DNA from 3 places in the Peribacillus sp. NPDC097895 genome. Region 3 is predicted to be linked to each of the others. Evidence: riboswitches for the same ligand, from Rfam matches in the RefSeq annotation. Region 3 holds a riboswitch; each other region holds the start of a gene.

Region 1 (3,271 bases), 150 kb from region 3:
AAGTAGGCATTATTGCAAAAAACGGAATCTTTGGGCAAGATATCATGTAAAAGAGGTTCAATAAAAAAATCCATGCCTCCGCTTACTATATATAAAGGAATGTTAGCCTGTTTCGTATACTCAACGAATTCATAAAACCCTGGCCGAATGCCAGCTGTGTCTGTTACATATTGAATAATGTCATCCTTCAAGTCACTGTCAAGCAAAGAAAACATATCGCCTACCCCAGAGGATATACTGATTTTTTGTTGAAGAACCCCATCTTTCAACTCTTCCCATTCTGGAGGCGCAAATTTTTTCATGATAGAAATGATATTATCTGTGTTGGTGATCGTACCGTCAAAATCACAAAAGATGATCGGTTTCATTATTTCTTATAAGCCTCCCCATAAAACAAGAGCTTTTTTTAGTGTTTCTTCCTCAGCCGCCGCTTCAGATAGGTCCTTTCCTGCTAGAACGGCTTCCACAGCAGAACGGAAAGCCTTGGCCCCGCCTTCTGCTCCGTCAGGGTGTCCGTGGATTCCACCTCCGGCATTGATTACACTGTCTATACCAAAATCCTTGATTAGGTCGGGAACCATGCCCGGATGTATGCCTGCAGAAGGAACAGGGAAGGCTTTTTTCCATGAAAGTTCATCTTTTGTCAGAGCTTTTGCAATGGCTAATGTCTCGTCTTTTTCAAGTGCGACATTTCCATAAGGGGATGGGAATAAGGATAAATCTGCACCTGAAAGCCTCACTAATTTACCAAGCAATAATGGATAGCCGATTCCATAAAAGGATGAAGAAGCCAACGCTCCGCTAAATGCGGGATGTGCCATGATCGGTAGCTTAATATGATCATGTTCACGCAAGGCTTGCATTACATCCAAACCATATGTATGAACGTTGAACAATAAAGCGTCAGCCCCCGCTTCAGCTGCTTGCTCCGCCTTTTCCAATAATTCAAATGTTTTCCCTGATAGATTGACAGCATATAAAGTTCGATGACCAGTGGTTTCATAGACTTCATTCAATATTCTTTTTCCGGTTTTAATTCGATCGATAAATGGAGTCTGTTCCTGGTCAAAGAGAATCTCGTCGTCTTTTACAAGATCGACACCTCCTAATGCCTGTTGCTTCAGTTGCTCATTATGGAATGTTAAATCCCGTCCTAACACACCTTTGAAAATACTCATCACCAGAGGTCGATTATATACATCAATCTTCTCTCTTATGCCTGCAATACCAAATTGCGGACCAGGAAAAGCTTTGTGAATATCACCGATAAAATCCAAGTCGATCAGTTTAATTTCACCGTCCAATGAAAGTTTGCCGAAGACCGTCGTGAGGATTGCTGGTAAATCATTAGAGAAATTCCCCGTTGGATAAGCAATTTTAATGAATGAACGGTACACCTTCCGATCAAAATAGCGGTTAGCCTTCTCTTCTTCAGCTAATGGTGTCACAGAGACGACACGTCCCTTATGCTTTTCCAGCTGCATCTGAACTAAATGGGGCAGGTCCGTCCATGTTCCCACAGTCAAACCCAAGGCAATGCTTTCTGCTTTTTTCTCATGATTTCCATCAAAATCATGAATTAAGTAAGTAGCGATTATCTCGCTCATCTGATCACTCCTATAACACGTTAGTAGAATCTCGAAGTCATTAACTTTAAATCCCAAAATGACAAAAGCCCCTTCACAATGAAGAGGCTTTAAAAAGCCATCTTCTTATCTCCCAGCCATTAGCTGCAAGAATTAGCACCGTGCCTTGTGGATTTCAAGAAAATCCGGCGATGAATTTCGCCCCATTTTACAATGGAATTACGGTCGGTTGCTGGGCTTCATAGGGCTAGTCCCTCCACCTGCTCAAAATAAGAAAACGCTGATATATAGTTATGTTCAAGTATCGAAAGATTAAGAATTTAGTTTGTATTCTGACAGGTAATCCGTACTTTGTCAATAGGTTTATGATTATTTAAAGGTGGATAACTTCTCCCCCCAGTTAAAATATGTTTAATGCGCGTATCCGTTCGACAGCCTCTTTAAGCCGTTCTTCGGAAGTAAGAAGCCCTACCCTGACGTACCCTTCGCCAAATTCACCAAATCCATTTCCAGCAGCTACAGCTACATGGGCATGCGTTAATAAATAGTCCGCAAAACTCTCTGAGGTAAACCCTTTTGGTATCTTGAGCCAGGCAAAAAAAGAGGCGTCCGGAGCTTCGACATCCCAGCCGATGGCCTGTAATCCCTCAATGAAAACATTCCTTCGCCCCTCGTATTTCTTCACAAGCTCCTCTACACAACTCTGCGAGTCAAGTAGAGCACTTGCCGCTGCTTCTTGTATCGCCGGGAAGAGACTCACATAAAGATGGTCTTGCAAAAGCTCAAGCGCTTCTATGACACTTTTATTCCCAACTGCGAAGCCGACTCTCCACCCTGCCATATTATATGTTTTCGATAGTGTATATATTTCAATTCCTATATCCTTCGCTCCCTCAGCTTGGAGAAAGCTTATCGGTTTTTTCCCTTCAAATCCTATCGCCCCATAAGCAAAATCGTGGACCACACAAATTGAATGCTCTTTTGCGCAGGAGACCGTTTCCTCAAAGAAACTTAAAGTTGCAGATGCACCAGTAGGATTATTCGGATAGTTCAAGAACATCATTTTTGCTTTATCAAGCACATCACTATGTATATCTTTGTAATCCGGAAGAAAACCATTTTCTTCTGTCAGCGGCATGAATTCCGTTTTTGCCTGAGCTAAAACAACACCGGAAAGATAATCAGGATAGCCGGGATCAGGAACCAGAATCGTATCCCCAGGATTCAATAAACATTGTGGCAATTCTACAAGTCCTGCCTTTCCACCAAAGAGAATCGCCACTTCGCTATTGGGATCGAGCTTGACCCCATATTCACGTTCATAAAAGACAGCGGCAGCATCTTTTAAATATTGATGTCCACGGAACGGTGAATATTTATGATTTATCGGTTTTTCAGCGGCTGCCTGCAAACTTTTCACAATATGCTCAGGTGTCGGCTGATCAGGATTCCCCTGACCTAAATTAATGACATCATGACCTTGTGCTGTAATCGCATTGACTTTTGCGACTAGAGAGGCAAAAAACTGCTTGGGCAGTTCCTGAAGCAGTCTTGATTTTTCAAATTGCAACATTTTTACACCTTCTCTGAAATTTCTTGAAATTCTAGTCACAAATGATATATGTTTATCCTCATCTTGTAAAGCATTTTTTACATGTGGAGGTTTTATACAAGCCGATATCGTT
Region 2 (3,271 bases), on a different contig from region 3:
CGCTCCATCACAAGTATTTACTTAAATCTCAAAATGGGATTTCTTGAATTATTCCCTCTTCAGGCGAAATTAATCCATAAAAAAAGGTGCCCCGCTAATGCGAGGCACCTTTACTTTTATGAATTATGCTTGTGCTTTTAACGATTCTGCTTTATCTGTGCGTTCCCATGGCAGATCAACATCTGTACGGCCAAAGTGTCCGTAAGCAGCTGTTTGTTTGTAGATTGGGCGACGAAGATCGAGCATTTTGATGATTCCAGCTGGACGAAGGTCGAAGTTAGCGCGAACTAGGTCAACAAGCACTTCTTCGCTAACTGTACCAGTTCCAAATGTATCAATCGAAATGGATACAGGCTCTGCAACACCAATTGCGTAAGCCAATTGTACTTCCGCTTTGTCAGCAAGGCCAGCTGCCACGATGTTTTTCGCAACGTAACGAGCAGCATATGCCGCAGAACGGTCAACTTTCGTAGCATCCTTACCAGAGAATGCACCGCCGCCGTGGCGAGCATATCCGCCGTACGTATCAACGATGATTTTACGTCCAGTAAGACCAGCATCCCCTTGAGGTCCGCCAATTACGAAACGGCCAGTCGGGTTGATGAAGTACTTCGTTTCAGCATCGATCAATTCAGCTGGAACAACTGCTTTAATGACATGTTCTTTTAAATCGGCTTGAATTTGCTCAAGCGTAACTTCTGCATCATGTTGTGTAGAAATGACGATTGTATCTACACGAACAGGACGGTTGTTCTCATCATACTCCACAGTTACCTGTGTTTTACCATCAGGGCGTAAGTAAGCAAGCGTTTCGTCTTTACGAACTTGAGCCAAGCGGAATGAAAGTTTATGTGACAATGAAATCGGAAGCGGCATAAGCTCCTCCGTTTCATTACAAGCGAATCCGAACATAAGACCTTGGTCCCCTGCACCGATTGCATCGATTTCTTCCTCTGACATGTTTCCTTCACGAGCTTCAAGAGCTTTATCGACACCAGCTGCGATATCGGCAGACTGCTCATCGATGGAACTCAATACAGCACAAGTTTCAGCATCGAAACCGTATTTCGCACGTGTGTAGCCAATTCCTGCAATCGTATCACGAACGATACGCGGAATATCCACGTAAGCGGATGTTGTAATTTCACCAGCAACAAGTACAAGACCTGTTGTTACACTTGTTTCACACGCTACACGTGCATTTGCATCCTTAGCAAGGATAGCATCTAAAATGGAATCTGAAATCTGATCACAAATCTTGTCCGGATGGCCCTCTGTAACAGATTCAGAAGTAAATAGACGTTTCTTTGACATCATATTTCCTCCTTGGAAGTTAGTATGTTGTAGGCATAAGCCTGATTTTTTACGGAACTCGTTTCCCTCATTAGTTTCAACTATAGACACAGAATTACTTTAAAAAACACAAAAACCTTCCCTGGCAAATGAGGAAAGGTTTAACATTCTGTCTTCTATCCTTTCACTCTTATCGTTCAAGGGTTTTTTACCTTGCTCAGGTTAGCACCATCACCACTATTCCTTGAAGAACCATCGCTTTATTTTCGGCGATCGATCTTGGAGTCAAGTTCAATATGGCAGGTTGCTGGGTTTCAAAGGGCCTGTCCCTCCACCAACTCGGGATAAGAGAATCCGTACAATTTAAGATATTATCGTACTTGGTCGGAATTTGTCAATGCTTTTTCTTAAAAGAACAATTCCCTCCCAAACAGTGTTCACGTAAAAACCGTGCTGAATCAACGTCCTTAAAGGATTTCAATTAAAAAACGCCAATATAAATGTTGAAAATTCCCATTAATTCATAACTTCCGTATTATTTGAAATACTATGCTTAATTACTTCCTATTTAATAAAAGGAAAATTTACTTACTTTAAAGTATATGCGATAATATTGACTCGGTTCCTGCCGATTTTACCGGTTTAAAATGATGAACGAATCAGCTGAAATTTATCACAAAACAAAATAAATAGTATAGACTATTTAAATGAATGTGTTATACTAATTGTAATATAAAAACTTAAACAAAGGAAGGTACCTCATATATGAATTCTGTAGATGTTTCTAATGAGTTACACCAATTATTAGCAGGAAACAATGTGTACACTCAACTTTCAGTACCTCAATTGGTCGAAAAAGTATTAAGCAGACATGAAGGAGTATTAACATCAACCGGCGCAGTAAAAGCTGAAACAGGCAAATATACTGGTCGGTCACCTAAAGATAAATATATCGTGGAAGAAGCATCCGTTAAAGATAAAGTCGATTGGGGTTCAGTGAACCAGCCAATTTCTGAAGATGTGTTCAATAAACTATATAATAAAGTAGTTGATTACCTAAAAGCAAAAGAAGAGCTTTTTGTTTTCAAAGGTTTCGCTGGTGCAGATGAATCATCACGTCTTCCAATTCGTGTTGTTAATGAATATGCTTGGCATAATCTTTTCGCCCATACTTTGTTCATTCGTCCGAACGAAGAGGAGCTAAGAGGTCACGAAGCAGAATTCACAATTCTTTCGGCACCTAATTTCAAAGCGGACCCAGAAGTGGACGGAACGAAATCCGAAACTTTCATCATCGTTTCATTTGAACGCCGTACCATCCTGATTGGCGGAACGGAATATGCCGGAGAAATGAAAAAATCGATCTTCTCAATCATGAACTACCTACTTCCAGAGGCAGGAATCCTTCCAATGCATTGCTCTGCTAACGTAGGACGTGAAGGGGATGTCGCTTTATTCTTCGGGCTGTCTGGTACTGGTAAAACAACTTTATCTGCAGACACTAATCGTAAACTGATTGGTGATGACGAGCACGGCTGGTCTTCTAATGGTGTATTCAACATCGAAGGCGGCTGCTATGCAAAAACAATCAACCTTTCTCGCGAAAAAGAACCGCAAATTTTCGATGCCATCCGTTTCGGTGCCGTATTGGAAAACGTAGTTGTGGATCCTGAAACACGTGAGGCAAACTACGATGATAGTTCACTAACCGAAAACACTCGTGCTGCATACCAAATGCAAGCGATTGATAACATCGTGAGCCCAAGTATCGCAGGACACCCTAATACAATCATTTTCTTAACAGCTGATGCTTCAGGCGTACTGCCTCCAATCAGCAAGCTTTCCAAAGAACAAGCAATGTTCCATTTCCTAAGTGGATACACTAGTAAATTGGCTGGTACTGAAAGAGGGGTAACTTCACCGGAAGCTACATTCTCGACTTGCTTCGGTTCACCATTCTTACCGCTACCTGCTCAAC
Region 3 (3,271 bases):
GTCCAACGGATGCAGCGACCAATGGCTTAGGTCTAATCGTTTGATTTTCTTCCTTCCAAAACTCATCCCTTGCTCTTCTGGCAAGTAACACCGTTTTCTTTATTAACTCCAAAGCCTCTTTTTCTTGTATTCCACGGAGGGCGAAACCTTCAACAGTAGCTTGGTAGCTTGCCGTTATCGCACAGTCTGCTCCAGCACGAAAATAGTCAGAGTGAACCTGATAAATCACTTCTGGATTTTCAATTAATACACGCGCGGACCACAGGGGATCATCCAAATCACACCCATGCCTTTCAAGCTCTGTAGCTAGAGCTCCGTCCAAAATCATGACTGAATGATCTCGTAAAATAGCATCAATCGGATTCATTTTATTCTTCATGGCCTACTCCTCTTTTCTTTATAGTTTGTGTTAGATAATAACTTCCAAAGCAAAACAAAATAAATGGAATACCACAATATAGTGCAATTCGTTGTGTAGGATCAAATGCTATTCCTATACAAGAAGCAAGACATAGCATGAAGGAAACGATTGGTACGAGTGGATATAATGGTGTACGATAAGCCAAATCATTTACTGAATTTCCTTCTTTTATATATCGTCTGCGAAATAGAAGCTGTGACGCGCTAATACTCATCCAAACTACAACCACGGCTAGTCCCGAAATGGATACCAGTACTATGTATACAGTATCCGGAGCAATAATACTCGAGAACAGGGCCAAACCACCGCCCAACATACTGAAAATGACCGCATATATCGGAACACCCCGTTTTGTCAATTTTGCAAATATTGGTGATATAGTTTTTTTATCCGCAAGTGACCAAAGCATTCTGGATGAGGCATATAGTCCTGAATTTGCAGCAGACAAAATGGCCGTTAATATAACAAAGTTCATAATATCCGCTGCATATGGCACTCCAATCCGTTCAAGAACTGCTACAAAAGGGCTCTCTAATACGCTTGCATCCGAAATAGGCAATAATGCGGATAATACGACGATGGTTCCTACAAAAAAAATAATTAATCTCCATAATGTCATACGGATTGCCTTTGGTATCGTTTTTTCTGGATTAACCGTTTCTCCAGCTGCAATTCCGATTAATTCAGTTCCAGAAAATGCAAAATTCACCGCAAGCATCGTCATTAGAATGGCAAATGCCCCATTAGGAAATAATCCTGCATGTGTAAAATTGGAAAACAACGGAGCTGATTGCGAATGATTGACGGGGATAAAACCTAGCATTGCCGCAGCTCCTAACATAATAAATATCACAATCGCAAATACCTTTATAGAGGCAAACCAGAATTCGGATTCAGCAAAAAACTTAACAGTCCACGCATTTAAGACAAAAACCAAAATGGCAAATAAAGCGCTCCATATCCAGACATTGATTGAGGGAAACCATCGCTGCATCAACAATCCTGCAGCCGTGAATTCCGAACCCAGTGCGACAGTCCAAGTTAGCCAGTACAACCAGGCTACTGTATATCCTGTCCCTGGTCCTATGTATTTCGCTGCATAGCTATGAAACGCACCTGTCTCGGGCATTTGTACTGCCAGCTCACCTAAAGATAACATGACTAGATAGACCACTAATGCTCCAATCAGATACGAAAGGATTGTACCAAACGGGCCAGCCTGTTGAATCGTATAACCCGAACTTAAGAATAAACCAGTTCCAATCACCCCGCCAAGCGATAGCATTATTATATGACGTGCTTGCATTTCCCTTTGAAAATCATGCTTCCTTTTGTTTTCCATTCCTACTCTCCTCTATCTTGCATCCAGAAAAAACGAAAACGCACTCTAAAAAAGAGTGCGTTACTGACAAATAAAAACGTTCGGTCTTATCTATCAAGGTTTCACCCCCTGGAATTAGCACAGTGTCCTTGAAGACCTGTTGCTGAGGTTTCATAGGGCCAGTCCCTCCACCTCTCTGGATAAGAAATTATTTTTTTATAACTCTATCAACCTATGAAAAAATTGTCAAGTTTTGTTTTGGATAATTCAGACTTCCTTTAAATTCCTACAAGTCTGATTCCCTGGCATAGAAATGAAAGGATTGCTTGTTTTAGCACAGTCGTTCACCATATTTGATTGGTGATAATACTAACCGGGAATATTTTTTTTGTTTTAAGAAAAATGGCGACATCTTAAAAAATGTCACCACTTTCTTTCTTATTCCTTAAGGACGTTCTATTTCAAATAATTCCCCTAGTTTGGTATAAGTATGACCTGCTAATCTTGCTACAGGTTTTAGCCCATTCTGGTCAATTCGGCCATTATGGTAAATATCTTGCTCTATATGATAGCAGACTATTTTTCCTATCAATAAATCACAACCAGGTTTATTCTTGGAACCTGCCAATGGTATCGCATGCTCTAATATACATTCAAAGCGTATCTTCGCTTCTTGCAATCCTGGTACGGATACCTTATCACTAACTGCCGGCGTGAAATTAGTAAGTCCCAATTCACTTTCGTCCGGTGGGAGTTCCTTGGCCGTTCTATTTGCATCAGCAACATTGTTTTCATCTGTGATATGAACAACGAATTCACCCGATTGAATGGCATTTCGGGCTGTATCCTTTGAAACGCCTTCTTTCCGTTGAATAGAAATGGAAATCATCGGAGGATTGGAACTGACGATATTAAAAAAACTGAACGGCGCTATATTGATTGTACCGGTTTCGGATTGTGTCGTAACAAGGGCTATAGGTCTCGGTATTATGCTTCCAGTCAAAAACTTATAATTTTCCCGTTCAGTCAGACTTTCAGGATTAACTGAAATCATCTTCATTCCCTCTTTCATTCTTATAAAAATTTCTGTTGAAACCATGAACCTGCTGCCTCAACCTCTGAACGTGTTAACTGATGACCATAATTTTCCCAGCGAACATCCACTGTAGCACCAGCTTGCAGTAATAGTTGATTGAGTTCTTCCGTTTCTTCTGCCGGGCAAATCGGATCGTTTTTACCTGCAGCAATAAAAACAGGTATATCCGAGAGGGAAGGCAATGCAAGCCCGCGCCTAGGCACCATTGGATGATGAAGTATCGCTCCTTGTAATGCCCCTTCGAAATGGAACATCAAACTTGCCGCTATATTGGCACCATTAGAATAACCTAATGCTACCACTTTGTCACGATCAAAGTCATATTTTCCGGACGCTAAGCCCAAGAATTCATAAAGCTCTTTCGTACGGAAGATCAAATCTTCTTCATCAAAAACCCCTTCAGATAACCGGCGGAAATATCGAGGCATTCCGT

The links. A riboswitch is a leader RNA that binds a small molecule or an ion and turns the genes downstream of it on or off. The one in region 3 is predicted to bind S-adenosylmethionine.
Region 1: another riboswitch for S-adenosylmethionine. It lies ahead of mtnW (2,3-diketo-5-methylthiopentyl-1-phosphate enolase); the one in region 3 lies ahead of mmuP (S-methylmethionine permease).
Region 2: another riboswitch for S-adenosylmethionine. It lies ahead of metK (methionine adenosyltransferase); the one in region 3 lies ahead of mmuP (S-methylmethionine permease).

The regions. Positions count from the first base shown of each region.
Region 1 is NZ_JBNNSH010000001.1:1,561,978-1,565,248, reverse strand. Features, by position in the region: gene ACQKMH_RS07560 (2-hydroxy-3-keto-5-methylthiopentenyl-1-phosphate phosphatase) at 1-368, opposite strand, end outside; gene mtnW (2,3-diketo-5-methylthiopentyl-1-phosphate enolase) at 375-1,607, opposite strand; SAM riboswitch class I at 1,710-1,862, opposite strand; gene ACQKMH_RS07550 (pyridoxal phosphate-dependent aminotransferase) at 1,987-3,159, opposite strand.
Region 2 is NZ_JBNNSH010000005.1:223,608-226,878, forward strand. Features, by position in the region: gene metK (methionine adenosyltransferase) at 124-1,317, opposite strand; SAM riboswitch class I at 1,481-1,644, opposite strand; gene pckA (phosphoenolpyruvate carboxykinase (ATP)) at 2,059-3,271, shown strand, end outside.
Region 3 is NZ_JBNNSH010000001.1:1,713,397-1,716,667, reverse strand. Features, by position in the region: gene mmuM (homocysteine S-methyltransferase) at 1-379, opposite strand, end outside; gene mmuP (S-methylmethionine permease) at 369-1,763, opposite strand; SAM riboswitch class I at 1,847-1,949, opposite strand; gene ACQKMH_RS08285 (flavin reductase family protein) at 2,188-2,796, opposite strand; gene ACQKMH_RS08280 (alpha/beta hydrolase) at 2,817-3,271, opposite strand, start outside.